One region of the Carnobacterium alterfunditum DSM 5972 genome, then DNA from elsewhere that is predicted to be linked to it. Evidence: riboswitches for the same ligand, from Rfam matches in the RefSeq annotation. Region 1 holds a riboswitch; the other holds the start of a gene.
What was found. A riboswitch is a leader RNA that binds a small molecule or an ion and turns the genes downstream of it on or off. The one in region 1 is predicted to bind FMN.
Positions count from the first base shown of each region.

Region 2: another riboswitch for FMN. It lies ahead of ribD (bifunctional diaminohydroxyphosphoribosylaminopyrimidine deaminase/5-amino-6-(5-phosphoribosylamino)uracil reductase RibD); the one in region 1 lies ahead of BR50_RS10615 (IS30 family transposase).

Region 1 is NZ_JQLG01000004.1:2,143,803-2,159,407, reverse strand. It holds gene BR50_RS10630 (YpbB family protein) at 1-227, opposite strand, end outside; gene BR50_RS10625 (IS30 family transposase) at 681-1,760, opposite strand; gene BR50_RS10620 (ECF transporter S component) at 1,874-2,455, opposite strand; gene BR50_RS10615 (IS30 family transposase) at 2,519-3,454, opposite strand; FMN riboswitch at 3,652-3,775, opposite strand; gene BR50_RS10610 (sensor histidine kinase) at 3,855-5,651, opposite strand; gene BR50_RS10605 (response regulator transcription factor) at 5,660-6,385, opposite strand; gene BR50_RS10600 (pseudouridine synthase) at 6,630-7,364, opposite strand; gene scpB (SMC-Scp complex subunit ScpB) at 7,390-7,968, opposite strand; gene BR50_RS10590 (segregation/condensation protein A) at 7,970-8,734, opposite strand; gene BR50_RS10585 (GNAT family N-acetyltransferase) at 8,735-9,142, opposite strand; gene lysA (diaminopimelate decarboxylase) at 9,204-10,517, opposite strand; gene BR50_RS10575 (purine-nucleoside phosphorylase) at 10,745-11,566, opposite strand; gene deoB (phosphopentomutase) at 11,595-12,764, opposite strand; gene xerD (site-specific tyrosine recombinase XerD) at 12,857-13,747, opposite strand; gene BR50_RS10560 (CvfB family protein) at 13,856-14,743, opposite strand; gene pyk (pyruvate kinase) at 14,978-15,605, opposite strand, start outside.
Region 2 is NZ_JQLG01000004.1:1,571,327-1,586,931, forward strand. It holds gene BR50_RS07820 (CapA family protein) at 1-857, shown strand, start outside; one part of gene BR50_RS12615 (IS5 family transposase) at 878-1,314, opposite strand; one part of gene BR50_RS12615 (IS5 family transposase) at 1,314-1,653, opposite strand; gene BR50_RS07830 (ABC transporter ATP-binding protein) at 1,778-2,692, shown strand; gene BR50_RS07835 (ABC transporter permease) at 2,695-4,293, shown strand; FMN riboswitch at 4,412-4,527, shown strand; FMN riboswitch at 4,682-4,796, shown strand; gene ribD (bifunctional diaminohydroxyphosphoribosylaminopyrimidine deaminase/5-amino-6-(5-phosphoribosylamino)uracil reductase RibD) at 4,939-6,012, shown strand; gene BR50_RS07845 (riboflavin synthase) at 6,037-6,690, shown strand; gene BR50_RS07850 (bifunctional 3,4-dihydroxy-2-butanone-4-phosphate synthase/GTP cyclohydrolase II) at 6,709-7,902, shown strand; gene ribH (6,7-dimethyl-8-ribityllumazine synthase) at 7,954-8,415, shown strand; gene BR50_RS07860 (HAD family hydrolase) at 8,425-9,090, shown strand; gene BR50_RS07865 (mannose/fructose/sorbose PTS transporter subunit IIA) at 9,458-10,447, shown strand; gene BR50_RS07870 (PTS mannose/fructose/sorbose transporter subunit IIC) at 10,489-11,289, shown strand; gene BR50_RS07875 (PTS system mannose/fructose/sorbose family transporter subunit IID) at 11,311-12,222, shown strand; gene BR50_RS07880 (DUF956 family protein) at 12,369-12,746, shown strand; gene BR50_RS07885 ((deoxy)nucleoside triphosphate pyrophosphohydrolase) at 12,955-13,356, shown strand; partial or broken gene BR50_RS07890 (DEAD/DEAH box helicase) at 13,353-15,605, shown strand, end outside.

The DNA.
Region 1 (15,605 bases):
TTTATCCATCCTTTGCTAATAAAAAGCTGCATCATTTCATCGTACTGTTCACGCTGTAAATATGGAAAAATTGAAAAAAAGTTTATCGCATGATACGAATGAGCCTTAAACAAAATCGAGGCTGTTCTTTTTCCAACTAAAATATGGTAAAGCGTTGAAGGTTTAACAGGATGCTTTTTAGAATATAATGAGAGACAGAAATACTTAATATATAACGATTGTTCCAAGATATTCACCCACATTCTGATTGCATTTAAAAAATTGATTGTAAAACATATATATTGTTAAATCTAATATACCAAAAATAACTATTTTTAGGGTATTCTTTTCTAATTTTAAAAAAATATTAATAACGAAAAGTTTAAATAGCTGGATTATTTGACAACTAGTATGAATACGTCATCAACTATGATAGAGCACACTTACCTACTTATACTAAAAATCATTCAGCCAATATTTCAAAAAATAAAAAAAGAAACCGCAATTTCTGCGGTTTCTTTTTTTATTTAAAATGTAAATTTCAAGTTTAAGTTAGCCACTTGTTAAAGAATTATTTCATGTGAAAATTAAAGAGCTTAATTCATTTTGTAAGGCTTGGTGCTACACTGAGATATCACAAGTTTATCGACGAACTGTCTACGGTCATCTTCCCAGCTTTCAAGTTATGCCGAAAAAGGCTTTTAAGCTGTTTGTCGTTCTAGGCGAAGTGCGTTCACAAAGCAGTCATGTGGGGTCCTATAATCTAATATTTTTCTGGGATAATCATTCATCCATTGTTGAATTCGCAGGCATTGTGTCTCAGTGAATTGGCTGATAGGCTTCCCTTTAGGAATGAATCGACGAATAAATTTATGTTGATTCTCACTCGTTCCTCGTTCAAAAGAAGCATAAGGGTGGCTGAAATAAACATCTAAAGTGTCTTTCAAAGCCTCATCTAGTCCCGCGAATTCAGAACCATTATCTGAGGTAATCGTTTTGAAAAAAGTTGGAAAGTCCTCTCTGGATCGTGCTTGAAGAGTACGAATCGCTTGATTTACAGATTCTTGATCTTTACCATTTATTTTCATAATAACTTCAAGGCGTGTTTGGCGTTCAACCAAAGTGAGTAATACGGCATCTGTCTTTATTTTGTTGCCAATCACAGTATCGATTTCCCAGTGACCAAAGGTTTTACGATTATCAATTTCTTTTGGACGGTTGTCAATTGATTGTCCAAGTATACGCTTATTTGGACGCTTCTTCAGAGATAATACCTTCGGTTTCCGAGACAGCTTTTCTAGAAGGTCGAGGTTTTTCGTTCTCATAATCTCTCTATCTATCCAGTAATAAAGTGTCGTGGTACAAGGGATAATTGTGGGATCAAACAGCTCATGCTTTAAAGCAAAGCCAACCACTACATCAGGTGACCATTTATCAGTCAACATTTTATCATCGGCCCACTCTATAAAGGCATCTGTATCCGCCCATTTTGGTCGACGGCCACAGTTTAAACGATGCTTGTCATAAACAGCCTGACCGGTACCAGCATCATAAATTCTAATAAAATAATCATAAATCTTACTCTTTTGCTTTTGACGTTTAAGTTGAGTAATTGTTCCACGCTTTATCTCATTATTGATTGTTTGAGGTACTCGATTCAGGACAATAGCAATAGGACGATTCGAATAATCTTCCTGTTTCAAAATAGCAATTTGAGATCGTTCTGAATAAGATAAGTGTTTCCCCTTACGTGCTGGTGTGTTATCGTTAGAGTGCGTCATGTGAATTCATCCTGTCTATTGAGAGTTAGTGGTAACTTCAATATAACATGAAATTCACATGGCGTTTTTATATTTTAGCCTTAGTGGCTAACTTCATTATATAATCCAGCTTTTTATTTAAAACTAACTTTTGTCATTTGATTACGGAATAACCAAGTTTTTAATTTTGCAAAGAGTAAGATAAATACTGTGCTTACTATTGCCCCTTTTACTATATTAAAGGGTATAACACCCATTAATAAATAATCACTAATAGATCCTACACTAAAGTTTAATACTTTTAAGTATAAAGGAAGTAATAAGAAATAATTTACAAATGATAGAACAATTGTCAATGATGCAGTTCCAATCACATTTGCAAAGATAATATTTTTCGTATCATGAATTTTAGACTTCATGATCAAATAAATCGGTAACGTATACGCGACCGAAGCGATAAAACTTGCAGTATCCCCAATCGGATATCCTGCATCACCGCCCGTTTGGATATAGTGAAGCAATGAACGAATAAACGCGATCATTATTCCTCCAACTGGACCGTATAAAAACATACCAACCAAAACAGGAATATCACTAAAATCTACTTTTAGAAAAGTAACTCCTGGAATTATTGGAAAACCAAATGAAATCAAAATGGTTGCAAAAGCGGCTAACATAGCTATTCCCACCATTTTTTTTGTGTTACTAGTTTGCATAAAAATCCTCCTAAAAGGATTCATCAGCCTAGGCATTTCTGAGTTTATTTAAATGACGGTTTGTCAAATTAAGTGCAACACCTTTTCCATAAACGCTTCGTATGGTGTTTTCCAGTCCAGGCATTTTCTGGGCCGATTATTAATCAAGGAAAGAGCTTCTTCAACTTCCTCTGTGAGAATGGTATCAAAATTCGTTCGTTTTGGGAAAAACTCCCTGAAAAGGCCATTACTATTTTCATTACTTCCTCTCTGCCAAGCAGCGTACGCATCAGCGAAGTACATTGGAATGTTCAACTCTGATTCAATCACGGTATAACAGGCAAATTCTTTTCCTCTATCCGTTGTAAAGCTTTGAAAGGCTTCTCGTGGATAAAGAGCATGAAGAGTTCGAATGGCTCGCTCCATTGACTTTGCGGAACGATCCGGTATAAGAATGGCTTTATACCAACGGGTTTGACGTTCTACAAAGGTGGCAACACAGCCCTTCGCTTGACCACGACCTGAGACAACAGTATCCAACTCCCAATGACCAAAAGTCGTGCGTTTTCTGATTTCTTTTGGCCGTTTGGAAATCGGTGTGCCGACAACAAATCGACCTCTTGTTTCCTTTGGTTTTTGACGCTTCCCTTTCTGACGCAAGACCGTCAAAGGCACGTCAAGCAAACCGGCATAAATCCAGCGGTAAATGGTTTTGAAGGTCAAGGATCCTTGAAGTAAACGGCCACTAATTTGTTCTGGAGACCACGTTTGATCCAACTTTTCTTGGATAACTATTTTTAGCGAGGCTGTTAGTTTAGAATGAGCCCCGCAGGCAGCTTTCCTTTGATTATAAGATGTTTGAGCTTTTTCCGCTTGGTAGTTTGGGTTTCGTTGGCATTCTCTAGAAACGGACGAGGGAGAGCGATTTAGCTTTTTCGCAATTGTACGAATGGACATCTTAAGTTCAAGATAGACTTCTATTTTGGAACGTTCGGTTATGGTAAAATGAGTGTAGCTCATGACAACTCCTCCAATCGAATGGTAGTGTGGTAACTTCATTCTATACGAGGACGTCATGGGTTTCTTTTATTTCGTCTTGGGTGTTGCACTTAATATTACAATTCATCAAATAAAAACAATATAAAAATGCTCGTTCTAATTATCTTTAGATAGATAACTAAACAGAGCACTTGAACAATGATACCTATTCAAATAAACTCCATCTTCTTTATCCAGACTTTACTGTCGGTACTGGAATTTAACCAGTTCAACTAAATAATGCTATTTAGTTCGTGGACTTTACCACCGGTCGGGAATTACACCCTGCCCCTGAAGACGAATCTTTATATTTTTTTAACACTTTTATTATATACCATAAAAGAATAAAAATCAATGATTCTATTTACTTTTAATTAGTAAATCAATCTAAATAAGGTAGATGAATAATAAATTTTGTCTGTTCGTTTACCACACTTTTCACTTCAACAAAACCATTATGCGCTTCTACTATGTTCTTTACAATGGATAACCCAATGCCTGTTCCCGTTTTATTCTCTTTCATTACCATGCGAGATTTATCTGCTTTATAGAAACGATCAAATACATAAGGAATATCTTCTTCTAAAATTCCTGTTCCATTATCGATGACTTCAATTAAAACTTCATCCATAATTTTATCTAGGTGTACCCAAATTCCTACTTTTTTCTTTTCTTTTTTTGTCAAACTAGTATGTCTGATAGCATTATTAATCAAATTTACGAACACTTGATTCATTTTATCTTCATCCATAAAATATGAATTCAAATTTGAATCGATCTTTAATTCCATTTGGATATTATTTTTTTCGGACATAGTAGCAAACCGCGTGAATAAGTTTTTGAAAAAATCTTCAAAATAAACATCCATTTTTGTCAATTTGATAAACCCGGCTTCCATTCTAGAACTATCGAGCATTTCATTTACCATCCGATTCATTCTAATCGATTCTTCTCCGATTATTTTAGCCATTTCTTTTTTTTCTTCTTGCGTTTCAGCCACATCATCTAAAATAGCCTCACTATATCCTTGTATCATAACTAAAGGGGTCCTCAATTCATGAGAAATATTATTTATAAAATCATTTCTCATAATATCAAGCCGTTTTTCTTTTGTTATATTTTGAATGGATACTAATACACCACGTACACTTTCAAGATTTTCATCAAAAAGCGGTATCAAGGTTATTCTATAATAGTACTCTTCGATATTATTTTCATAAATTACTTTCTCAGGAAATTTTATAACAGAATCGATTCGGTGCTCTAACACTTCAGGTATAACCGTTTTCATTACTTGATTTGATCGGTATAAATGTTGTAAAAACTCATCTCCAAGTGGATTAGACATTAATAAAGTTTTATCTTGGTTGTAATACAACACCCCGGTAGAAATAGAGGTCACAATGTTTTCCAATAATTCTTTCTCTTGTCTAGTTGCTGCTCCTGTAACTTCCAATGACTTACCCATTTTATTCATAGCTAAAGCCAATTGAGCTAATTCATCTTTATAATTCGATTGGGCTTGTTTTGAGAAATCGTTCTTAGCATAATCATAAGCTATATCTCTTAATTGTTTTAAAGGTTTTCCAAGCCTGCGTTGGAGGTAGTAAAATAGTAAAATACCTATAATAATATAAAGAATAGCATTGATGGCTGACCATGTTTTCATTCTACTATATGTGCTGTTTAAAAATGACAAATCTCCGTAAATATATAACTGACCCTCTTGATCATTAAAATTAAAATCTTGTTTTTTTAAGATATAAGGTGTGTTTATCTTTCCGTTAAAACTGGTTTTATCTATTATTAAAAAATTTTCACCACTCGCTAAAGCAGTTTCGAACTTGCTAGTTGATTTGATTTGATTAAAGTTATTTAATTGTTCCTCCAAATAAATATTTGAAGAATAAATCAAGGGTTCATCATCTAATTTCACGATCAAAGACAAGTGAGGATCATAAGCTCTTGATTTGTCGATATTTTCTATTAAAAAACCTGGATCTTCTTCTAGAATACTAACTAGAGAGTTAATTGAACTTTCAAAATCGTTCATATAATTTTCTTCTATATTTTTTTTATAAATTATTCCATATACTTGCGTGGCAGTAAATAAAAAAAAACCTATAGCTAACATCGTTGCCAGCCATATACGCGTAACTAAACTACTTAGTTTAAACATATTTTTGCCTACTTTTCAGATTCTTCTGGAAAAGAATTAAATTTATATCCCAGGCCCCAAACGGTTACAATCATTTTGGCAGCTGGCTCTGAGTATTTCGTTAATTTTTCTCTCAGTCGTTTAATATGAGTATCTACCGTTCTTAGATCACCAAAGAATTCGTATTTCCATACTTCGCGCAATAACTGCTCTCTTCCAAAAATCTGATCAGGGGATTGTGCTAAATAAACTAATAAATCATATTCTTTAGGCGTTAAATTAACTGGATTTCCATCTACTAGCACACGGTGAGATTGGTCATCTATTTCAAAATGCGGCATTTCAATCAAATTTGGATTCGCTTTTTCTTTCGGCTTGTTGCTTTGTGTTCTTTTTAAAATAGCCGATACCCTTAAAACAACTTCTCTAGGACTAAATGGCTTCACAATATAATCATCCGCACCAACTTCAAATCCCTCTATACGGCTTATCTCTTCTCCCTTAGCAGTTAACATCATAATAGGAGTGTTTTTAGTTTCACGTATTTTTTCAGCCACTTCGATCCCATTCATCTTAGGAAGCATCAAGTCTAACAAAATTAAATCATAATCTTTTTCTAAAGCCATTTTAACGGCATCTTCTCCATTATCTGCTTCAAAGATAAGATAATTTTCTCTTTCTAAGTACATCTTTAATAGTCTGCGAATTCGATCCTCATCATCTACTACTAGCAGATATATAACTTCATTTTCCATTTATTTACACCCCATTATTCTACATTAGGTCTTACTTATAAGATGCCTAGTCTAACCTTAGTATACACAACAATTGTTCTAGTTTTCAACTATTTCAAATGATTTCATGCTTAAAATATAGAACGTTCTTAAAATAATCCTTTAGTAAGCCAAAAAAGCACTTATCGGTGTACTCAAATAAACATTATTTTATTTAAATTTCAAAAAAAACTTGGATTTAGTGCTCCCAAGTTTTTTTTGAATTTTATTTAGTTGTCTCTTCTTGTATTGCTGAATTACGTAACTGATAGATTTCAAACGTTTTTAATTCACGCCATTCACCAGGTTGTAATCCATCTAAAGTTAACGTACCATAAGACTCTCTTTTTAATTTTTCTACTGGGTGTCCAATAACTTGAAACATATTTTTAACTTGTCTATTACGGCCTTCATGTATAGTTAATTCCACCATAGTAACATCCTTAGTACGATCTGATGAAAGGATTTTTGCTTTTGCTGGTGCTGTCTTTTTACCTTCAATAACAATACCTTTTTCAAGTCTATTCAGTGATTTTTTGTCTACTAAGCCTTTTACTTTAACAACATATGTTTTATCTATTTGGTGCTTAGGGTGCATCAACAATTGGGAAAGTTCTCCGTCATTTGTCAACATTAATGCTCCTGTTGTATCATAGTCTAAGCGCCCAACTGGGTAAATACGTTGCTCGATATTTGTAAACAGATCGGTCACTACTGGACGTCCCTTATCATCTGAAACTGCCGTGATCATATTTCTAGGCTTATTCAATAAAAAATAAACTGGTTCTTCTCTATAAATCGGTACTCCATCGACTTCCACTACATCAGAATTCCCAATTTGAATACCCATTTCCTTAACAACTTTTCCATTTACTTTAACATGACCCATAGAAATAAGTTCCTCTGATTTACGTCGTGAAGCTACTCCGGCATGTGCTAAAACTTTCTGTAATCTTTCCATAATTTCTCCTTAATACACTCTATTTTTATTCATTTTCAAATTGCTGGTTAAAACGTTCAAAAAATAAATCAGACTCTTTTTCATTATTTTCTGTTTCTAAATCGGTTATTTTAGGTAAATCATTTAAATCTTTGAGTCCAAAATAATCCATAAAATACGCTGATGTCCCGTATAAAATAGCTCTTCCAGGACCTTCCACGCGTCCCTTTGGTTCAACAAGACCTCTGAGCGTTAATTTTTGCAGTGCTCCGCTTGTTTGGACACCACGTATCTCATCGATCTCCATTCGTGTTAAAGGCTGCTTATAAGCAACAATTGCAAGCGTCTCTAACGCGGCTTGTGAAAGATTCGTTGTCAACGGTGAAACCGCATATTTTTTTATAACATCAGCATACTCTTTTTTGGTTGCTAATTGATACTGATTTCCTATCTCGAGAAGCATTAATCCTCTGGACGTTGAATCTTCGTATCCTTTTTGGAGTCGCATAAGAAATTGATAAACCTGTTGAGTTGAACACTCCAGTAAAACAGAGATTTCCTCTAATGAGAGGCCTTCATCTCCAGCTACGAAAAGGAGTGCTTCAATTGTTGCTAATTCATCCATGCTACTCATCACCTGTTTCTGATGGATAGACGGTAATATCTCCGTAGGTTACTTTTTGCTGAATAAATACATTTTTTTCTTTGATCAATTCAAGTAAAGCCATGAAAGTCGTTACCATCTCATTTTTTGTTGGAGTATCAAAAAGACCAGTAAATAAAACACCTTGATTTTTTTTTACACTTCTCAATTTTCCCATAATAAAATCCATCTTTTCATTAATAGATGTTTCTTCTGCTTTGATTTTTGTTTGTAAAGGTATTTTTTTTGCTTTTTTATTAAACATGTCTTGAAAAGCAGCAACTAAATCAAACGTACTGATTTGAAGTGGCTCTAGGGGAACATTTTCTTGTAAAAACTCTAAATTAGCTGGCTCCTTAGAAAAGTATTGACTTCTTTCTTCTTCTCTTACTTTTAATATCGCCGCTGCTGTTTTAAATTTCCGATATTCCAACAATTGTTCTACTAATGCATCTCTAGGATCCTCACCAGATTCATAAAATCCTTCATCTTCTAGATTTACTTCTATTTCTTGCTTAGGCAGCAGTAGTTTGCTTTTAATTGCCATTAAAGTAGCTGCCATAACTAGATAGTCACCTGCAATATCTAACTGCAATACTTTCATAGCTCGAATATAATTTAAATATTGAGCAGTCACTTCAGCAATAGGAATGTCATAAATATCAATTTCTAAATGCTTGATCAATTGCAACAATAAATCTAGTGGTCCTTCAAATGCATCAATTTTTATATTTATGTCGGATGACATTTAACCCTCGCCTTTTTCATCAGCTATTAAATTTTGCTGTTCGTTTTTTTTACTTTTTTCTTGCTCCCATTTGATAATTAAAGATGCTGTTTCCAACGTTCCCATTACTTTTTTTTGTGGATACCGTTGCTCTAACGCCTCTGAAATTTTATAACTGATTCCTTCATTTCTAAATGAAGGATTGATTGAGATACGTCTTAACAATATCATATCGTTTCCGATCTCTACGCCTATTACAGCTATGATATCTTCAGTTTCTTCGCTTTTCCATAAATAAAGTTTATGATTCTCTTCACTTTGATACCAATCCATTTCGTCTTGTAAACGTGAAACATCTTTTAAATCGGGATCAAATGAAAGTAAACCCATTGAAATTTTTTCATAATCATTTTTGTAATCGAGTAACATATTATCCTCCTAGTACTATAAGTTTGCAACTGCTTGATGTTAGCCCCTATCTTAATTTACTTTAATAAAGAGAGCATTCTAATCTCATCAAGTCTGCATAACTTTCCCGCTTAATAGCTAAAAAAGCTTGCCCATTTTCAACAAATACTACCGGTGGTCGTGGTATACGATTGTAATTACTAGCCATAGCATACCCATAGGCTCCGGTACTAAAAACGGCCAAAATATCTTTATCATCTGCTTTTGGCAACGGCAGATCCCATATCAACATATCGCCAGACTCGCAACATTTTCCAGCAATAGAATAGGTTTCTTCTATTTTATCCTCCATACGATTAGCTAAGACACCAGTATATTTTGCATCGTATAAAGCAGGCCTAATGTTATCCGTCATTCCCCCATCAATCGCCAAATAATTTCGAACATCTGGGATTACTTTTTGCGAACCGACTTGATACAAAGTAATGCCTGCATCTCCTACTAAACTACGTCCTGGTTCGATCCAAATTTCAGGCATCGGCAGTTGAACGTTTGCTGAAACGATTTGAACTTCATCAATCAAATTATTCACATAATCCTCGATTGGCAATGGCTCATCTTCAGCTGTATACCTAATACCAAAACCGCCGCCGACATTTAAAACACGCAAATGAAAGCCAAACAGCTCCTGCCATTTTTTTGACTCCGTCAGTAACTTATCAACAGCTAATCTAAAACCGTCAGTTTCAAAAATTTGTGAACCAATGTGGCAATGCAAACCCATCGTATCGATATATGGCATTTCCAAAGCTGATTGTAAGGCTTGTTGTGCTTGTCCGTTATTTAAATCAAATCCAAATTTAGAATCGGTCTGACCGGTGGTTATATAATCATGGGTATGAGCTTCAACGCCAGGCGTCACCCGTAACAGAATCGATACTTTTTGTTTGCGTTGTATTGTATACTCATTTAATTTTTTTAATTCATGAAAATTATCGACCACAAAGCAGCCAATATCATAATCTAACGCCGCAATAATTTCTGAATCGGATTTATTATTCCCATGAAAATGTATTTTTTTACTCGGATAATTTGCTTGGATCGCTGTATAAAGTTCTCCTCCAGAAACTACATCCAAAGACAACTCTTCCTTGGCCATCAATTGATAGATGGCTAAACAAGAGAAGGCTTTGCTTGCATAGGCAACTTGAGCAGCAATATTTCTATCTTGAAAAGTCTTTTTGAAAGTTCGAACTTTGTATTTAATTTGAGAAACATCATAGACATATAAGGGTGTTCCATATTTTTCAACTAATGAAACGGTATCTATACCCCCAATTTCTAAATGGTTGGCTTTATTTATTTTCATTGTCCCGGTCAATAATCTTTTGTCCATAAATCGGCTATCCCCATTTCAGGTTCTCTTGTTTTTTGCTTTACTTACTTTAACACAAAAAAATGCTTTTCTCAATATAGGCTTACACCTTAAGTGTGTACCCGTAAATACCTTGAAAATACGATTTGTATTAACCTAAAAATGAATCATGAGTAAAAGAGAAACTATTTAAAAGTACGGCTAGTAAACCATAGCTTTTTCACAGTTTCTCTTTAATATATGATTGATCATATTTCTGAAAGAATATTTTTTACTAGAGCTTTAAATGTATGCTTAACGCGTTGTGTTGTTTCTACAACTTCCTTATGGTTTAAATTAGCTTGCATTCCCGCTGCTAAATTGGTAATACATGAAATACCGATCACTCTCATACCTGCATGTTTTGCTACAATAACTTCAGGAACGGTAGACATTCCCACGGCATCAGCACCAAATAATCGAACCATTTTTATTTCAGCAGGTGTTTCATACGTCGGACCAGAAAACCCGATATATACGCCCTCTTTTAGATCAATAGCCATATTTTTAGCCACCGAACGAACGATTTTTTGGTAAGCCGGATCATACGCATGACTCATATCTGTAAAACGCGGACCCATTGAATCATCATTAAGACCAATCAATGGATTTGTTCCTGTATAATTGATTTGATCCGTGATCATCATTAATTCACCTGGGGTAAAATCAGTGTTGATGCCGCCAGCTGCATTCGTAACGATCAATGAATGGATACCAAGAGCTTTCATTACGCGAACTGGAAAAGTTACCTCTTCCAAAGAATAGCCTTCATAAAAATGAAAACGACCTTGCATAGCTAGTACTTTTTTACCACCAAGTGTACCATATACTAATTGTCCAGCATGTCCTTCTACTGTAGAAACTGGGAAATGAGGAATTTTGCTATAAGAAATAGCAATCGGATTTTCAACCTCTTCTCCTAACTCACCCAGGCCTGATCCTAAAATCAAACCAATTTCTATATCTTGGACCCCATTTTCTATGATGTAACTTTTTGCCTCATTAACTTTTTTTGAAAGTGTTATGGTCATAATTTTCCTCCAGTTACTTATCCTTTTTTTACTTCAATTCTTCTAAAAAGCTTTTACCGAGACCTGTATCTTGAACACCAAAATTATCTGCAATGGTAGCCCCAATATCTGCAAAATTCCCTTGAGGTATTTCGCCCTGCCCTTTCATAGATGGAGAATAAGCGAGTAAAGGAACGTATTCTCTTGTATGATCTGTTCCAGGAGCTGTTGGATCATTTCCATGGTCAGCCGTGATCAATAATAAGTCGTCTTCTTTTAATTTACCGACGATTTCTTCAATACGAGCATCAAATTCATCTAATGCTTGAGCATACCCAACGACATCACGGCGGTGTCCAAACTTAGCATCAAAATCAACCAGATTTAAAAAACTGATACCTTCAAAATCTTTATCCATGACGCTTAACAACTTGTCCACGCCATCCATATTGTGTTCCGTACGCACGGACTCCGTAATTCCTGCTCCATTATAAATATCATTGATTTTACCGATTGCAATAACGTCTTTGCCAGCTTCACTTAAGTAATCCAATACCGTTTTACCAAAAGGATCTAATGCATAATCGTGTCGTCCGCTTGTTCTTGTGAAATTACCTGGTTCACCAACATATGGACGCGCAATAATTCTGCCGATCATATAAGGATCGTCTTTCGTTATATCTCTTACAAATTGACAAATACGGTATAATTCCTCTAATGGGATCACATCTTCATGTGCAGCGATTTGTAAAACTGGATCTGCTGAAGTATAGATGATTATATCTCCCGTTTCTAATTGGTGTTTTCCATATTCGTCAATAATATCTGTTCCGCTCGCAGGTTTATTTCCTACAATTTTGCGACCAGAAAAGTCTTCAATTTGTTTCAACAATTCATCTGGAAATCCGTCAGGAAAGACGCGGAATGGTGTTTGAATATTCAGCCCCATGATCTCCCAATGTCCAGTCATAGTATCTTTACCAACAGATACTTCTTCAAGTTTTGTATAATAACCTAAATTGTCTACAACACTGCGGACACCTTTTAAAGGTTTGATATTTCCTAACCCTAATTGTTCAAGATGCGGTATCGTCAGCTCTACTTCTTGAGCAATGTGACCAAGTGTGTCGCTCCCTAAATCATTAAATTTATCAGCGTCAGGAGCTTCCCCGATACCAACTGAATCCATAACTATCAAATGCACTCTTTTGTATGACATTCGTTTTCATCCTCCTAAATATAGGTTTCTACATTTTCATTATAATAAAAAGCACACAATAAAGCGAGTAAAACTCTGCATTCTGCCCATTTTCAAGCTCTAGGATGATAGGTTTTGTAAACGCTTGACATTCTTTGTTTCGTAATGTGTGTATAAATTTGAGTTGTGGAGATATCTGAATGGCCTAACAACTCTTGCACCACTCTTAAATCAGCCCCATTTTCTAGCAAGTGTGTGGCGAATGAATGCCGCAAAGTATGGGGTGTCACTTCTTTTTCTATCCCAGCTTTTTTTACTATTATTTTCAAATTTTTCCAAACGCCTTGTCTGGTCAATTTTCGTCCATGATGGTTAAGAAATAAATAAGGCGAACGCTGACCTTCTCTTTCTAATTTTGACCGGCTATACCGCCGATATTTTTCGATCCATTCAATTGCCATATCGCCTAAAGGTATGATTCTTTCTTTATCTCCTTTACCAATTGTTTGGATCAGTCCAAGTGATAAGTGTAAATCATCCAATTTCAAGTCCGTTAGTTCAGAAACACGAAGTCCAGTTGCATAAAGTACTTCAAGCATTGCTCGATCTCTTAAACCTAATGTTTCGCCGGTATTTGGCGTTTCGATTAATCGATCGACCTCTTTCATAGATAACACTTTTGGTAATTTTTGAGCCTTCTTTGGTGTATCGATATGCAACATAGGGTCGCCTTTGGATATTTGTTCTTGTTTTAAAAATTGATGAAACCGTCTCAAACAAGAGACCATTCGAATAATGGTCCCAGCAGATTTTTTTTGTTCTTTTAAATTTTGTAAAAAAGACAGCACGACATAGCGATCGATTTGACTCCATTCGGTTATCTTACTCTCTGAAATAAAAGCAAGGTATTGGCTGATATCTCTCTTGTAACTTTCAATTGTATTTTTTGAAAGGCCACGTTCAATGGTAAGAAAGCGAAGGTACTCCTCAATGTCTTCATTCATATTCTTTCACCTCTGATCAAATCAACATTAGTATGTTCTTTTAAAAAAAGAAGAAGGCAAGAACACTTTGTGAACTGCCTTCTTTCATATAATTGAATGATTAAATTTTTATTCTTCTTCTTCTTCAAGTTTAGTTGAAGATTCAACAAGTTTTGTTTCGCCATCTTCCTGCACGATTAGACGTTGTTTCATTAAATTCCCAATTGCGCGCTTAAATTGACCTTTACTGATTCCAAAGCGATCTGCAATATCATCTGGAGAACTTTTATCGGTATATGGAAAACTACCTGTTTTCGTTCGTTCTAATATGGCCATCAGCATTGCTGCATCATCGCCAATAGCTTCATAAGCCCGTGGCATTAAAGAGACGTTTATCACACCATCTGATCTTACCCCAATAACACGTCCAGATACAACTTCGCCTAAACGAGGCTCATCTTTACGTTCTGAAGGATGAACAAAGCCTATTTGATTATCTTCCGTCAAAATGAAAGTCCCAATGACTTTCAAACGATAAGCTGTTCCTTTAATGTTTTGATTGATCAATTCTTCTGTTCCTTTTATTGCTAGCGATTGATACACTTCATCACTAGCTAGTTCTCCCCACATACGATCTTTATCGTCTACTCGAATAGTTATCAGTAAACGGTCACCTTTTTTAGGCCACAAATGTTTAATTGTAGGAAGTTCGTCAAGTGACACAACCAATTCTTTATCAGGCAACCCAATATCAACAAATACGCCTAAATCTTTTCTAGTATCTATAACGGTTCCCCACGCAAAATAACCTACTTGTACTTCAGGTATTTCTTGTGTCAACATATAGTCTTTATCCATAGAAATATAGGCAAAGCCTTCAACTGTATCACCTAATTTATAATCCATTCCTTCAGTTTTAGTTAGTTTATACGTTACACCATCTTTTTGTACAAAAAATGAGGTGTCATTTACGTCTGTAACAAGTCCAGTAATAATTTTTCCTAGTGATTGATTCATATTTTTTTCCTCCATAAGTTTAGAAATAGCCATCTTTTTTTGATTTATCGATCCATTCTCTCCATTTTATACGAAAAAGCAAAGAATAGAAAGAAAGTAGAAAAGAATCCACTATAAGTTTACCATATTTTTTTATGTAAACTAGAACTTTCAATTAATCAAAAAAAAAAAACTCTCTATCAGATCCAAAATCAATCCTCAAGAGAGTTTTGTTCATTAAAATTTTAGGTTCTATTAGATAGCTGTTGTTGCTCCACGGTAGACGATTCCACGACGTGAGTCGACAGTGATCAATTCATCATTTTTAATAAGAGTTGTAGCATTTTCAACATTCACAATAACAGGAATGTTCATTGCAATCGCAATGACAGCTGCATGACTAGTCAAGCCGCCTTGTTCTACTACTAAAGCTGATGATTTTTCAATTGCTAGCAAGTAGTCTTTATCCGTTGTTTTCACAACTAAAATTCCACCTTCAACAGCATTTTTATTTGCTTCTTCAGCACTTGTTGCAACAATTGCTTTACCAATAACAGCATCTGTCCCAACGCCTTGTCCGCTAACTAATTTAGTTCCGATCAATTGGATCTTCATTAGGTTAGTTGTGCCACGTTCGCCAACTGGTACACCAGCAGTAATGATAATTAGATCTCCTGCAGTTGCAAATCCAGTTTCTTGAGCGATCTTAGTTGCTAAGTGGAACATATCATCTGTTGAAGCTGGTTTTTCAGAAACAACTGGGTAAGCTCCCCAAGTTAATGCAAGACCACGCATTTGACGTTCTGTAAACGTAACAGCAACGATATTAGCTTTTGGACGGTATTTTGCGATCATACGTGCAGTATGTCCAGACTCAGTAGCT
Region 2 (15,605 bases), 570 kb from region 1:
TTTCTGGCTATCCAGCGTTTAATACACCTAGCGACATGGCGGGAAATTTAAATGAATTGGGTTTTGATTTAGTTAACGGAGCATCCAATCATTCATTAGATAAAGGAGAAAAAGGTGTTTTGAATACTTTGGAAATATGGAATGAACAAGAGAACATGGTCTTTACAGGAGTATTTGATTCCCAAGAAGATCGTGATGCTATTCCGGTTATTGAACGTGACGGCGTAACTTTTTCATTTTTAGCCTATACATATGGTACAAATGGAATTGAGCCAGATGTTTCTTACCGATTGAATTATTTTGACGAAGCGTTGATCACTCAAGATATTGAACGAGCAAAGCAAGTTAGTGATTTCGTCATCGTATCTGCACATTGGGGCGAGGAGCACATGCTTGAGCCAAATGAATTTCAAAAACAATATGCTCAATTGTTTACCGATCTAGGAGTGGATGTTGTGATTGGGACCCATCCTCACGTGATCCAACCGATTGAGTGGATGGAAGGGGAAAACGGCAATCAGACATTGGTCGTTTACTCATTAGGTAACTTTCTTTCCGCTATGTCAACAGGAACTGAAAATAATATGTTGGGTGGAATGATTTCATTTGATTTCGTCCTGACCGAAGAAGAAAAAGCTATTAAAAATGTCAAATGGGATGGGATAGTGATGCATTACAAAGGCAATAATACTGATAGCACTGATTCAAGAAGAGGCTTCAAAATCTATCCGTTAGCTGATTATACTGAAGAACTGGCTACTCAGCACACCCTTAACAGTGCTCAAGGAAATCAAATTTCTAAAGAATCTTTACAGCAGACGACTGAAACAGTCATTGATGCTGATTTTTTAAAATAAGACTAGGTTGTGTCTTAAAACTATTTGGTTAAGAGAAAAATAGCTGCTATATATACAAAGGCTAAGTAGGACGTTGCGAGTTTATCATAACGTGTCGCGATATGACGGAAATGCTTTAACTTATTAAAGAAACACTCCACCAAATGACGTTCTTTATATAGCCACCAATCAACAGTCCAAGGTTCTTTTGTATTTTTCTTTGGTGGAATGGTATAAGTCGCATCGTGATTCGTCACATAAGTCCGAATGTCTAAAGAACCGTATGCACGATCGCCAATAACATTACTGCCTTGTATTTCAACGTGTTGAAGAACTTCAATAGCGAGAACACTATCATGGAGATTTCCACCTGATAGCTGAAAATATAATGGATTTCCTAATCCGTCTACGATGACATGTATTTTTGTTGTGTGCCCACCACTGCTTTTACCGATATGTTGCGAGATGACAGAATTTAGCCCCCTTTTTTTGCACCGGCACTCTGCTGATGCGCCGTTACAACGGTTGAATCGATACTCAAGTTTTCGTAATCTGCTTCATAATTCAACGTAATAAAAAGGGATTCAAGTAAACCAGTATCACGCCATAAACAAAAGCGGCTATAGACCGTTTTCCATGATCCGTAACGTTCTTTTGGCAGATTTCGCCAAGCAGCACCGCTTCTAGCAATCCATAAAACAGCATTGAACATTATACGATTGCTTTTAGGTGGTCTACCTGTGTGATATTCGGGAAACAGATTTTTGATTTGATTCCACTGCACATCAGTCAGCTCATAACGTTCAATACTCATCATGATCACTCCTGTTTTCTTTTATTATACCGAAAATCAGGATGGCAGTCAGTTTTCAGACACGCCCTAATATAATAATTGTAATCAATACCGCCAGCCAGAAAGTGTAGCAGTAGGAGGAGTGAAAATGAATGTCGTAGAAGTAAAAGGATTGACTAAACGATTTGGGAAATTTACAGCTTTGAAAAAAATCGATCTATCCATAAATGAAGGTGAAATATATGGCTTTATTGGTCCAAATGGTGCTGGTAAGTCGACGACTATTCGTGTGTTGTTAGGGATGTTAAAACCTAATGAAGGACAAGTGACGATTTTTGGAAAAGATGCCTGGAAAGATGCTGTAGAAATTCATAAAAGAATAGCGTATGTTCCAGGTGAGGCTGATCTATGGCCTAATCTAACCGGTGGTGAAGTGATTGATTTATTTTTAACTATGCGTGGTAATGGCAATAAAAGCCGGCGCGATGAGCTGATCCAACTGTTTAAACTAGATCCAGCGAAAAGATGTCGGGCATATTCAAAGGGGAATCGACAAAAAATAGCCTTGATTGCAGCTTTTGCGTCAGATGCTGATCTATATATTCTTGATGAACCAACTGCAGGATTGGACCCGCTAATGGAGCGTATTTTTCAGGAGTGTATTTTAGAGGTGAAACGACAAGGAAAGACCGTCTTATTATCGAGCCATATTCTTTCAGAAGTTGAGAAATTATGCGATCGGGTAGCTATTATTCGCGAAGGTGAACTGATTGAAACAGGGACGCTTTCCCAAATGCGCCATTTGATACGCTCAAAATTGATCGTTGAAACGCAGGAGACGCTGACTGGATTGTCCGATTTAAAAGGGGTACATGATGTCATCCATACAAAAGCGGGTTGGACGTTTCAGGTAGATAATGAAGAAATGGCAAAAATCATTAGTCATATCAGCCAATTCGGCGTTTTAAAGCTTGAAAGTGGTCCGCCAACGCTAGAAGATCTATTTATCCGTCACTACAAAGGAGATAGTGAGAAACCAAGCGCCACAAAGGAAGGTGTCTAATAATGGTCGCTCAGTTATTTAAAGGAACAACTCGAATCATACGACTGCTTTTTCAGCGGAATAGATTGAAAATCAGTTTGTGGTTAATCGGTTTGGTTGGTGTTTCAATGGCATCCTTAACGGCGTATACAACTATATATACAGGTCAAAAAGAAATCGTTGAATTTGGCTTAACGATGCAAAATCCGGCTATGGTAGCCATGCTGGGAAAGGGTTATGAGATTGAATCATTTAATCTAGGAACCATTTTTGCAAGTGAATTATTGCTGTTTTCAGCTATTGCAGTGAGTATTATGAATATCTTGCTTGTCACCTCAAGTACGAGAATGGATGAAGAAGAAGGCCGTTTGGAACTCATTCGAGCGTTACCAGTTGGACGGTTGTCTTATTTATCAGCTGCTGCAATAATGATGGCCATTGTAAACACCTCAATCTTCATGCTTTTATCGATAGGTTTAGAATTAGTTGATCAAGAAGTGTTTTATTTAGAATCTTCTTTACTCTATGGTGCTGCTCTTGCAAGTACAGGCTTATTCTTTGCAGGAGTTGCAATGATTGCTGCACAAGTTGCACAAACGACAAGAGGAGCGATAGCTATTTCTTTTGGAACATTGATAACAGCTTATATTATAAGAGCAATCGGAGATGTCAGTAATGAAACATTGTCTTTATTTTCTCCGTTAGGATGGACTGTTCGAACAAATGTATTTGCTGGAAACGAATGGTGGCCGGTTATTGCTTTGGTCTGTGGAGCTGCAGTTTTGTTGGTAGGTGCCTTTTATCTGGATCATAAAAGAGATATCAATGCAGGCCTGCTGTCTGATCGAAAAGGAAAGATCCATGCCTCACCTTTTTTAAAAAGCCAGCTTGGTTTAACTTGGCGGTTAGAAAAAGGAACCATTATTTCATGGGCTATTGGTATTTTTTTAATGAGTATTGCTTACGGTGCCATTTTAGGAGACTTAGAAGCTTACTTCTCAGACTTTGAATTGGTCCAAGGAATTTTATCAGATAGTACGACTGCTTCTATGACAGAACAATTTGTCACATTATTGATTGGTATCGTGTCTGTTTTTGCAGCTATTCCTGGTATTTCTATCTTATTAAAATTAAAAAAAGAAGAAAGGCAAGGAAGAACGGACAACTTTTATAGCCGAGCTGTTTCTCGCAATAAAATTTTGGGTAGTCGCTATGCCATAGCATTTTTTACAGCGATAGTGATGCAATTGTTGATTGGACTAGGGCTGTATGCTTCGGCAAGTCAAGTAATGGAAAAAAGTATTGATTTAGGGACCATTTTAATGTCTTCACTTGTCTATATTCCAGCTATTTGGGTGGTGCTGGGTTTAACGACATTACTAGTAGGAGCTTTCCCTAAGGGAGCGATTTTAGTTTGGACCTACGTATTTTTTACCTTTTTAGTCCTTTATCTGGGCAACCTACTCGAATTTCCAGCGTGGTTGAAAAATTTATCAGCTTTCTACCACATACCGCAACTTCCAAATGAAGAGCTTGCTTGGTTTCCTTTGAGCACGTTGAGTATAGTAGGAATAGTTCTTTCTGGCGTCGGATTTATAGGCTACAATAAAAGAGACATCTAACAGAGCCAAAATTAGTTGTGGCTGCACATTTTACTCCTTAACAAAGGTGTCAGAAAATTAAAACTTGAAAAATATTGACATATACTGTATTTCAAGATACTCTTACCTTATAAAATTAAATAGTCTTCAGGGCAGGGTGTAAGTCCCTACCGGTGGTAAAAGCCCACGAGCCGTAAGGCAGATTCGGTCAGATTCCGAAGCCGACAGTATAGTCTGGATAAAGCGAAGACAAATCGATTGCAGAAAAACTTGGATAACTGAGGTCTTATTTTAAGATCTATGGGAACCATAAGTTTATTAAGCAACTATTAAATAGTCTTATTTAGCCATAAGTCGAAGCCCTGGATGTAAAAGTCTGGGGCTTTTTTGTGTAGAGTTGTAAAAATTGAATAGTCTTCAGGGCAGGGTGCAAGTCCCTACCGGTGGTAAAGCCCACGAGCCGTAAGGCAGATTCGGTCAAATTCCGAAGCCGACAGTATAGTCTGGATAAAGCGAAGACAAAGTTTAAAGAGTTCAAAAGTAACCGAGTACAGCGTATGCGGATTTATTTGTTGAGCCTTGCAAACAAAAATGATAAAAGCCCTGAGAATTAATTCTTTGGGCTTTTTTATTTTGAATGGAGTGAGAGTGTTGGATGAACTATATATGAGAATGGCACTGGACCTAGCCAAAAAAGGCAAAGGCTGGACAGCCCCGAATCCCTTAGTTGGAGCTGTGATCGTGAAAGCTGGACGAATTATCGGACAAGGCTATCACGAAAAATATGGACAGCCCCATGCGGAAGTAAATGCTATCGCATCAGCAAAAGAAGATGTGAGCGGAGCAACGCTATATGTCACACTAGAACCTTGTTCCCATTTTGGGAAGACGCCTCCCTGTTCAGACTTACTGATAGATAAGAAAATTAAGCGGGTAGTCGTGGGAACACTCGATCCAAATCCGCTAGTTGCTGGAAAAGGAATTGAAAGGCTTCGTAAGAATGGGATTGAGGTAGTCTCAGGTCTTTTAGAAGAAGAGAGCCAACGATTGAACGAGATTTTTATAAAATACATTGTCACTAAAGAACCTTTTGTCGTTATGAAAAATGCGATGTCCTTAGATGGTAAAATTGCCACGGTGACTGGCGAATCGCAATGGATCTCTGGTGAAAAAGCTAGAAAACAAGTACATTGCCTACGACATGAATTGTCTGGAATCATGGTAGGAGTAGAAACAGTTATTAAAGATGATCCGCAATTAACTGCTAGAATTCCAAACAGCAATAATCCTATTAGAATCGTTGTGGATAGTCAGCTAAGGATCCCGATTGCTTCAACCATATTGACGGATCAAGATAAAGCTAAAACAATTATCGCCACTACTAAAAGAGCAGACAGAGAAAAATTAGCGACCTTAAAGCAAATGGGTATTGAAGTCATCATGACCAAAGAGAAGTCTGGGAGAGTAAATTTACGAGAATTAATGAGAACATTAGGAGCTATGGGTATCGATAGTATTTTGTTGGAAGGTGGAGCTACCTTGAACTTTTCGGCTTTGGAAGAAAATATTGTGGACAAAATACAGACCTATATTGCACCAAAAATCATCGGAGGAAAAAATGCTAAAACGGCTGTTGAAGGAGCAGGTATCCTATCATTAAAAAATGCTTTCCAAATCAATCGGTTGACGGCTGTGATGGTCGGAGAGGATCTGTTTTTGGAAGGATATATGGATAAGTAAAAATCGGTTAATAGGAGGTAATATATGTTTACTGGAATTATTGAAGAAATGGGAATCATTAAATCAATCAAACAAGCTGAAAAGTCCTCAGTTCTTAGAATTAAAGGTCAAAAAGTGTTGCAAGGAACGCATGTCGGAGACAGCATCTCGACAAACGGTATTTGTTTGACAGTGACAAAAATAGAAAAAGATTTTTTTGAGGCGGATGTCATGTCCGAATCCTTGAAAAGGACTAACATAGGCGAATTAGCTCCTGGAAGTTACGTCAATCTGGAACGGGCATTGAGTTTGGCAACTCGGCTTGGCGGACATATGGTTAGTGGTCACATCGACGGGACAGGTCAGATAAGAGAATTTAGACGTGATGGCAATGCTGTTTGGATCACGGTTGAAACAAGTCCTGAATTGTTACGGTACATTATTGAAAAAGGCTCCATAGCTATTGATGGTGTAAGCTTGACGGTCGTGACGGTGGATGACCAGTCTTTCCAAGTCTCTGTGATTCCGCATACAGGAGAGGAAACAGTTTTGCTGCAGAAGCAGCCTGGTAGCACCGTCAATCTTGAATGCGATATGATCGGAAAGTATGTCGAAAAATTATTAGGAATAGATTCGAAAGAGCGCGTTCAAGAGAGTCAAGTAACGGAAGGCTTTTTAAAAGAAAATGGGTTCTTTTAGAACAGAATGGAGAGAGATATGTTTAATACAATTGAAGAATTACTTGCCGATTTGAGAGCTGGAAAAAATATATTACTGGTAGATGATGAAGATAGAGAAAACGAAGGAGACATTATCTGTGCTGCTGAGTTTGCTACGACAGCTAATGTGAACTTTATGGCTAGTTATGCTAAAGGTCTCATCTGTATGCCCATAGCCAAAAGCTATACTAAAAAGTTAGGCTTGTCACAAATGAGTCTGGATAGTACAGATAACCATGGAACAGCTTTTACTATTTCAGTAGATCATGTAGAGACCACAACTGGGATTTCGGCTGTGGAACGATCATTGACAGCTATGAGATTGGTTTCCGATGATGCAAAACCGGAAGATTTTAGAAGACCAGGGCATATGTTCCCGTTAGAAGCTGTTGACGGAGGTGTATTGGTCCGGAATGGACATACAGAAGCAACGGTCGACTTGATGCGTTTAGCAGGGTTACAACCTGCTGGGTTATGTTGTGAGATCATGAGTGAAGATGGAACAATGGCAAGGAGAAATGAGTTGTTGGATTTGGCCAAAGAGCATCAGTTGAAAATCGGTACAATTGCCGACTTGGTTGAGTATCGTAAAACCAAAGAACAGATTATTTTCCGTCAATCTAAAGCACTATTGCCCACCAAATACGGCGATTTTGAAATTTACAGCTATGAACATGCAATTACGGGTGAACACCATGTTGCTTTGGTCATGGGTGATGTCAGCGATGGGGAGCCGGTACTTTGCCGTATCCATTCAGAATGCTTAACAGGTGATGTGTTTGGTTCTAAAAAATGCGACTGTGGTCAACAGTTGGATGCAGCAATGAAACACATTGCTGATGAAGGCCGTGGTGCTTTGGTGTATATGCGACAAGAGGGTCGTGGTATCGGATTGGTCAATAAAATAAGAGCATATGCACTTCAAGATCAAGGATACGATACAATCGAAGCGAACTTGGCGCTAGGTTTCCCGGCTGACATGCGAGAATACTATGAAAGTAAACAAATTTTTGATGACTTGGGTGTTTCTCAACTGCGTCTGATGACCAATAACCCACTAAAAGTAGAAAGTATGAAAAAATATGGTTTAGATATTGTGGAAAGAGTTTCGCTTCAAATGGAGGCTTATAAAGAAGATGAAGCCTATCTAAAAACCAAGCAAGAAAAAATGAAACATTATTTGAACTATTAAAATAAAGAATTATGCACCACTAAAAAAATAGCTTAACTGGAGGAATAAAAAATGAACGTATTCGAAGGACAATTAATTGCTAAAGATTTAAAAGTAGGTATCGTAGTTGCACGGTTTAATGAGTTTATTGGTTCAAAATTATTGAGTGGTGCATTGGATGGGTTGAAAAGACACGGCATGTCAGAGGAAGAAATCACAGTTGCCTGGGTACCAGGAGCTTATGAAATTCCGTTAATTGCACAAAAAATGGCAGCTTCAGGAAAGTATGATGCTATTATTACTTTAGGAGCTGTGATCAAAGGAGCTACATCGCACTACGATTATGTGTGTGCTGAAGTTTCAAAAGGAGTAGCTACAGCTGCAATGAACACAGGTGTACCTGTAATGTTCGGTGTCTTAACGACAGATAACATTGAACAAGCAATTGAGCGTGCCGGTACTAAAGCTGGAAATAAAGGGTATGACTCAGCTGTTTCGGCCATTGAAATGGCTAATTTACTGAAAGCTATATAAGTTCTGATCATGGATGAACCAAGACTAAAGAGCACTCAGACGATTGTTTTTGATTATGATGGTACTTTACAAGATAGTACGGCAAACTATATTACTGCTTTCAAAACTGCTTACAACTACTTGGTCGATAATCAAAAGGCTGTCCCAAAAGATTGGAAAGACGAAGAAATCACTAAATGGTTAGGGTATAGCAGTAAAGATATGTGGGAAAACTTTATGCCTGATTTAGATGCTGAATATCAAATAGCAGCTTCAAAAATCATAGGAGAAACCTTATTAAAAAAAGCTCTTGCAAAAGAAGCGATACTATATCCAAGAGTTTTAGAAACCTTGGCTTACTTAAACAGTAAGGGATATAACCTTATCTTTTTAAGTAATTGCAGCAATGATTATATGAAAGCACATCAGCAAGCTTTTCAGTTAAATCATTACTTCGTTGATATGTACTGTACAGAATCTTTTGGGTATATCCCTAAATATGACATCTTTCAAATGTTTAAAGATCAATATAAAGAAAACTTTCTTATTGTAGGAGATCGCATACATGACTTTGAAATTGGCCACTACCATAATATAGTTACTATAGGCTGTAACTATGGTTTTGGAACGGAGGAAGAACTGCAGAAATCAGATATAAGGATAAATGATATCCAAGAATTACAAGAAATGTTGTAAACTTAAAATTTAAATAATACACTAAAGATAAAAAAGTTAAAAAACGAAAAACACGTTACCGATACACTAATTAGTGTATCGGTAACGTGTTTTTATTCCACTTGATAACGTTGGTGTTTAAGTGTTTTTTATTGATACACTAAAATTGGCACGATATTTGCATTATAATAAGTAATGGACAATATTAATAATACAATTAAAGTAATCTAAACTGTAAACGGTTAGATTGCGAATGAAAGGTGGCGGTGGTGTTAGCAATTAGGAAGATGTTCGAAGGTTAGACGAAAACTAATAAAAAGGAAAAAATCAATTCTGTTAGTCGAGTCTAATTAGAAAAATAGAAATAAACTATTTAGGAGGTAGAAGTATGGTAGGAATTATACTAGCAAGCCATGGCGAATTCGCTGAAGGCATCTTGCAATCTGGCGCAATGATTTTTGGAGAACAAGAAAATGTTAAAGCTATTACCCTTATGCCAAGTGAAGGCCCAGAAGATGTAAAAGCAAAAATGAAAACTGCAATTGCATCGTTTGACGATCAAGATGAAGTATTATTCTTAGTTGATCTATGGGGAGGTACTCCATTTAATCAAGCTAACACATTGTTTGAAGAACGCAAAGATAAATGGGCAATCGTTTCTGGATTGAATTTACCAATGGTAATTGAAGCTTATGCATCTCGTTTGTCAATGACTTCAGCTCAAGAAATTGCAGCACATGTTATTGAAACAGCAAAAGAAGGCGTAAGAATTAGACCAGAAGAATTAGAACCAGCACCAACTGCTAGTGCAGCTGCTGCACCAGTACAAGGTTCGATCCCACCAGGTACAGTAAGGGGTGACGGTAAAATCAAACTAGTTTTGACACGTGTTGATTCTCGTTTGTTGCATGGTCAAGTAGCAACAGCTTGGACAAAATCTGTGTTACCAAGTCGCATTCTTATCGTTTCAGATGATGTAGCTAAAGATGATCTTCGTAAAAGATTGATCGAACAGGCAGCACCACCGGGAGTTAAAGCTAACGTTGTTCCAATCAATAAAATGATTGAAATTTCTAAGGATCCCCGTTTTGGAGATACGAAAGCATTATTGTTATTCGAAAATCCAAGAGATGTTGTCAGAGCTATGGAAGGCGGCGTAGACATTAAAGAAGTTAACGTTGGTTCACTAGCACATTCAGTTGGTAAAGTTGTCGTTAATAAAGTTCTTTCTATGGGACAAGAAGATGTAAAAGCTTTTGAAGAGATGAAAGCAAAAGGCATTAAATTTGATGTACGTAAAGTACCAAATGATTCTAGTGCTAATATGGAAGACCTTCTTAAAAAAGCAAAAAATGAATTAGCACGTGCAGTAAAATAAAATAGAATTAAAATAAAATTAAATTAAATAGGAGGCCTATTATGTCTATTATATCAATGATTCTAGTAATTCTTATTGCTTTCCTAGCAGGTATGGAAGGAATCTTAGATGAATTCCAATTCCATCAACCACTAGTAGCATGTACATTAATCGGTTTAGCAACTGGTAATTTGACAGCAGGTATTGTTCTTGGCGGAACACTTCAAATGATTGCACTTGGTTGGGCAAACATTGGAGCAGCCGTAGCACCAGATGCTGCATTAGCATCAGTTGCATCAGCAATTATTTTAGTATTAGGTGGACAAGGCGTTGCCGGAGTTCCATCAGCGATCGCAATTGCGGTTCCACTTGCAGTAGCAGGACTTTTCTTAACAATGGTTGTTCGTACATTAGCTGTACCTATCGTACATTTAATGGACAGTGCAGCTGAAGATGGTAATTTCAGAAAAATCGAAATGTTACATCTATCAGCAGTAGCTATGCAAGGGGTTCGTATTGCAATTCCTGCAGCAGCACTTTTATTCATCCCAGCACAAACTGTTCAATCTTTCTTAGAGTCAATGCCAGCATGGTTAACTGAAGGTATGGCAATTGGTGGAGGAATGGTTGTTGCGGTTGGTTATGCATTAGTAATCAACATGATGGCAACAAGAGAAGTATGGCCGTTCTTCATTATCGGTTTTGTAGTAGCAGCTATTTCACAATTAACACTTATTGCTCTTGGTGCAATTGGCGTAGCTCTTGCTCTAATTTACTTGAACCTTTCTAAAATGGGAGGCTCATCAAATGGCGGCGGAAGCAGCTCAGGTGACCCACTAGGCGATATCTTAAACGATTATTAATTCCGAAGGAGGAGAAGAGACATGGCAGAAAAAATCGAGTTATCAAAAAAAGATCGCTTATCCGTAGCATGGCGCTCAACGTTCATCCAAGGTTCTTGGAACTATGAACGTATGCAAAATGGTGGTTGGGCATATGCAATGATCCCAGCAATTAAAAAATTATATTCAACTCAAGAGGACCAAGCAGCAGCGTTAAAACGTCACTTGGAATTCTTTAATACTCACCCATATATTGCTTCACCAATTCTTGGAGTTACATTAGCACTTGAAGAAGAACGTGCTAATGGCGCAGCAGTTGATGATGTAGCAATTCAAGGGGTTAAAGTTGGGATGATGGGTCCTTTAGCCGGTGTTGGCGATCCAGTCTTCTGGTTTACTGTACGTCCGATGTTAGGTGCTCTAGGAGCATCATTAGCAATGGGTGGAAGTATTCTTGGACCAATCATTTTCTTCGTAGCTTGGAACCTAATTCGTTGGGGATTCATGTGGTATACACAAGAACTTGGTTATACAGCCGGTTCTAAAATCACTGATGACCTTTCAGGCGGCTTATTGCAAGATATTACAAAAGGTGCATCAATTTTAGGTATGTTCGTACTGGCTGCGCTGGTACAGCGTTGGGTATCAATTAGTTTCCAACCTGTCGTTTCCGAAGTTCAATTAGACGATGGCGCATTTATTGTATGGAATGAACTTCCTAATGGCGGTGAAGGTGTTCGCCAAGCTTTTGAACAAGTAAATTCAGGATTGGCACTTTCACCTATTAAAGTAACAACTTTACAAAACAACTTGGATCAATTGATCCCAGGTTTAGCTGCATTAGGTTTAACAATGGGTTGTATGTGGTTGCTTAAGCATAAAGTTAATCCAATCGTCATCATTCTTGGCTTATTCGTAGTCGGAATCCTTGGACATGTAATCGGACTTCTATAATATAATGCATATTTGAAATCTGTGAAGCGCTAATAGTTTTAATATAAAAAGTGGCTGGGATTCTCTCAGTCACTTTTTATATTGCCTAAATCATTTAAAACAACGTATAATGAATGTAACAAGTTAAAAGAAATGGAGCGGATAGAATGGTTGAATCAATTAATACACAGGTAGACTTGGTAATAGATGCCACCGCTTTTACGGGATTAACGGATTATGGGAAAATTATGATTGGCGATAATGGGTTCGAATTTTTTAATGCCCGTGACCCTCGTAAATATATCCAAATTCCGTGGGAAGAAGTAGAAGAAGTTATCGCCTCTGTGGTATTTAAGGGGAAATGGATCCCACGTTATGCGATTAAAACGAAGAAATCAGGAACGTTTACTTTTTCTTCTAAAAATCCTAAGAAAGTTCTTCGAGCTATACAAAAATATATAGAGCCAAGTCATATGGTACAGTCCCTAAGTTTTATGGATGTTATGAAACGCGCTGCTAAATCAATTTTTAAAAAGAAAAAATAAAGCTTATCAAATCTATTTTTTGATTGATATTTTTTGCCTAGAACGGTTAATTTCTAGGCTTTTTTTGTGGATTTATTCATATTTGCAATAGAATAAGGAAGAATCGTTTACTTGTATAGGTAGCTTTCTTTCTTGTAAATTGATCTTTAAAGTTAGGAACTCTAATGATAAAATGAGAATATGAAACGAAAAGAAAGAAGTGGATCTATTGAAAGCTATAGATGTTGTAGGTGCTATCATCATAAAGAATGGTATGGTTTTATGTGCACAAAGAGGAGAAGAGCGATCTTTGGCACACATGTGGGAATTTCCTGGCGGTAAAATTGAAGTCGGTGAGACGCCCCATGAGGCTTTGATTCGCGAATTAAGAGAAGAATTAAGGATCGAAGTAGATGTCCAATTTGAGAAATTTGAAGTAACTAGCTACCAGTATGATTTCGGTTTAGTAAACTTGACAACCTTTGTTTGCAGCCTGAAAAAAGGTACACCACAGTTATCTGAACATAGTGCAGTAGAATGGTTAAAGCCAGTAGAACTAAATAGCTTACAATGGGCACCAGCAGATATACCAGCAGTTGAAAAATTAATGAAAGAAAAAGTAAGCTTATGACGGATATTTTAGAGCAGTCTTTGAAAAAAGCTTTTATTGATCATAAAGTTGGAGCTTCTTTGTATGATCCAAAATTTATTATTAATGACACAAAGAATAAACAATTTATGTTAAATGTGTTACAAAATGAATTAGATTCTTGTGAAGAATTCTTTTTTTCCGTAGCTTTTTTAACTCAAGCTGGATTAGCAGCATTAAAGACCAAATTAGCCGATTTACATACACAGGGAATCAAAGGGAAGATAGTGACTTCAATTTACTTAGCATTCAACCAACCGGCTGTCTTTGAAGATTTATTAAAGATACCGAATATAGAAGTGCGTATTTCAAAGCAGCAAGGATTTCATTCTAAAGGCTACCTTTTTAAGCAACAAGGGTTTCATTCTTTTATTATCGGCAGTTCAAATTTAACGATAAGTGCATTAAAAATCAATTATGAATGGAATGTTCGATTGACATCGTATGAACATGGTCAAATGTTGCGAGAGATACAAGTGCATATGGATCAGGAATGGCAAGAAGCTCAAAGGCTGACGCATGAATGGGTCCGTAATTATAAAAAGACTTATCAGCCTATGACTTTTTCTAGGGAAGTAAATAATATTCAGGAACAGACATTAACTGATGAAGGAATCGCTTATATCACACCGAATAAAATGCAAAGAATGGCATTAAACAATCTAAAAAAATTGAGAGAAACTGGAGCAAAAAAAGGGTTGATTATTTCAGCTACCGGGACAGGGAAAACCTATCTATCCGCTTTTGATGTCTTGCAGGCTAAACCAAATCGAGTCTTATTTATAGTTCATAGAGAATAAATTTTAAATAAAGCAAAGAGTGACTATCAAAGAATTATTGGTGGGAACAAAGAAAATTTTGGTATTCTTTCTGGAAATAAAAAAGAAACAAGTGCAAATTATTTGTTTGCAACGATCCAAACGATTTCAAAAGATCTTGTTCTGCAAAAGTTTGCTAAAGATTACTTTGACTACATATTGATCGATGAAGTCCATAAAGCTGGAGCTCAATCTTATCATAGAGTATTAGATTATTTTCAACCGGATTTTTTATTAGGAATGACAGCAACTCCAGAAAGAACAGATGGATTTAATGTTTTCGAATTATTTGATTACAATATTGCTTATGAGATTCGTCTTCAAGAAGCGTTAGAAGAAGAGATGCTTTGTCCATTTCATTATTTTGGAGTCACGGATTATGAAAAAAATGGTGAACTGATATCTGAAGCCACCGATTTGAAGAATCTAATTGAAGAAGAACGGACGGCTTATTTACTAGAAAAACTTGCTTACTATAGTTGTTCTGGTAATACTCCCAAAGGGTTAGTTTTTTGCAGTCGTAAACAAGAAGCCAAGGCTTTAGCCTTATTATTCACTGAAAAATACCATCCTAGTTCTTATCTTTCTGGAGATCATTCGTTAGACGAACGAGAAAAACAAGTTCAACGGTTAGAAAATGGCGAAATTGAATACATCTTTACCGTGGACATTTTTAATGAAGGTATCGATATTCCAAAAATCAATCAAGTGGTAATGCTTCGAAATACAGCCTCCAACATTATTTTTATCCAACAATTAGGGCGTGGTTTAAGAAAAGATTCTTCAAAAGAATATGTCACTGTGATTGATTTTATCGGTAACTATAAAAATAATTATATGATTCCAATGGCGTTGTCTGGAGATATGTCCAGAGATAAGAATAATTTACGTAAAGACACATTTGATACCAATTTTATTTCAGGCGTTTCCTCTGTGAATTTTGAAAGAATTGCAAAACAACACATTTTCTCGTCAATCAATCAAGTATCGATGGATAGCATGAGCGAATTAAAAAAGGCCTTTGAACTGCTCTTCAACCGTCTTGGACGAGTACCATATCTGAAAGACTTTCAAGAACAAAAAACGTTAGATCCTGTCTTGATAGCCAATAAAAAGACGAGCTATTATGACTTTTTAGCGAATATCAAACAAAATGAAGGAACCCTTTGCCAAATGGAAAATCGATTTTTAACGATTGCTTCACGCGAACTCTTACCTGGGATGCGTAAACAAGAATTAATTTTATTACAAAAAATGATGAGTGAACCTGAAAAAAATCTGACATTAGAAGAAATTCATCAGTTGTTTGAACACCATCGTGTCCTAGCAACTGATGAAATGGTGAATTCTGTTTTAAATACATTAAGTTTGGACTTTTATACCGGTTCGATTGCTTCCACTTATAAAGGACAA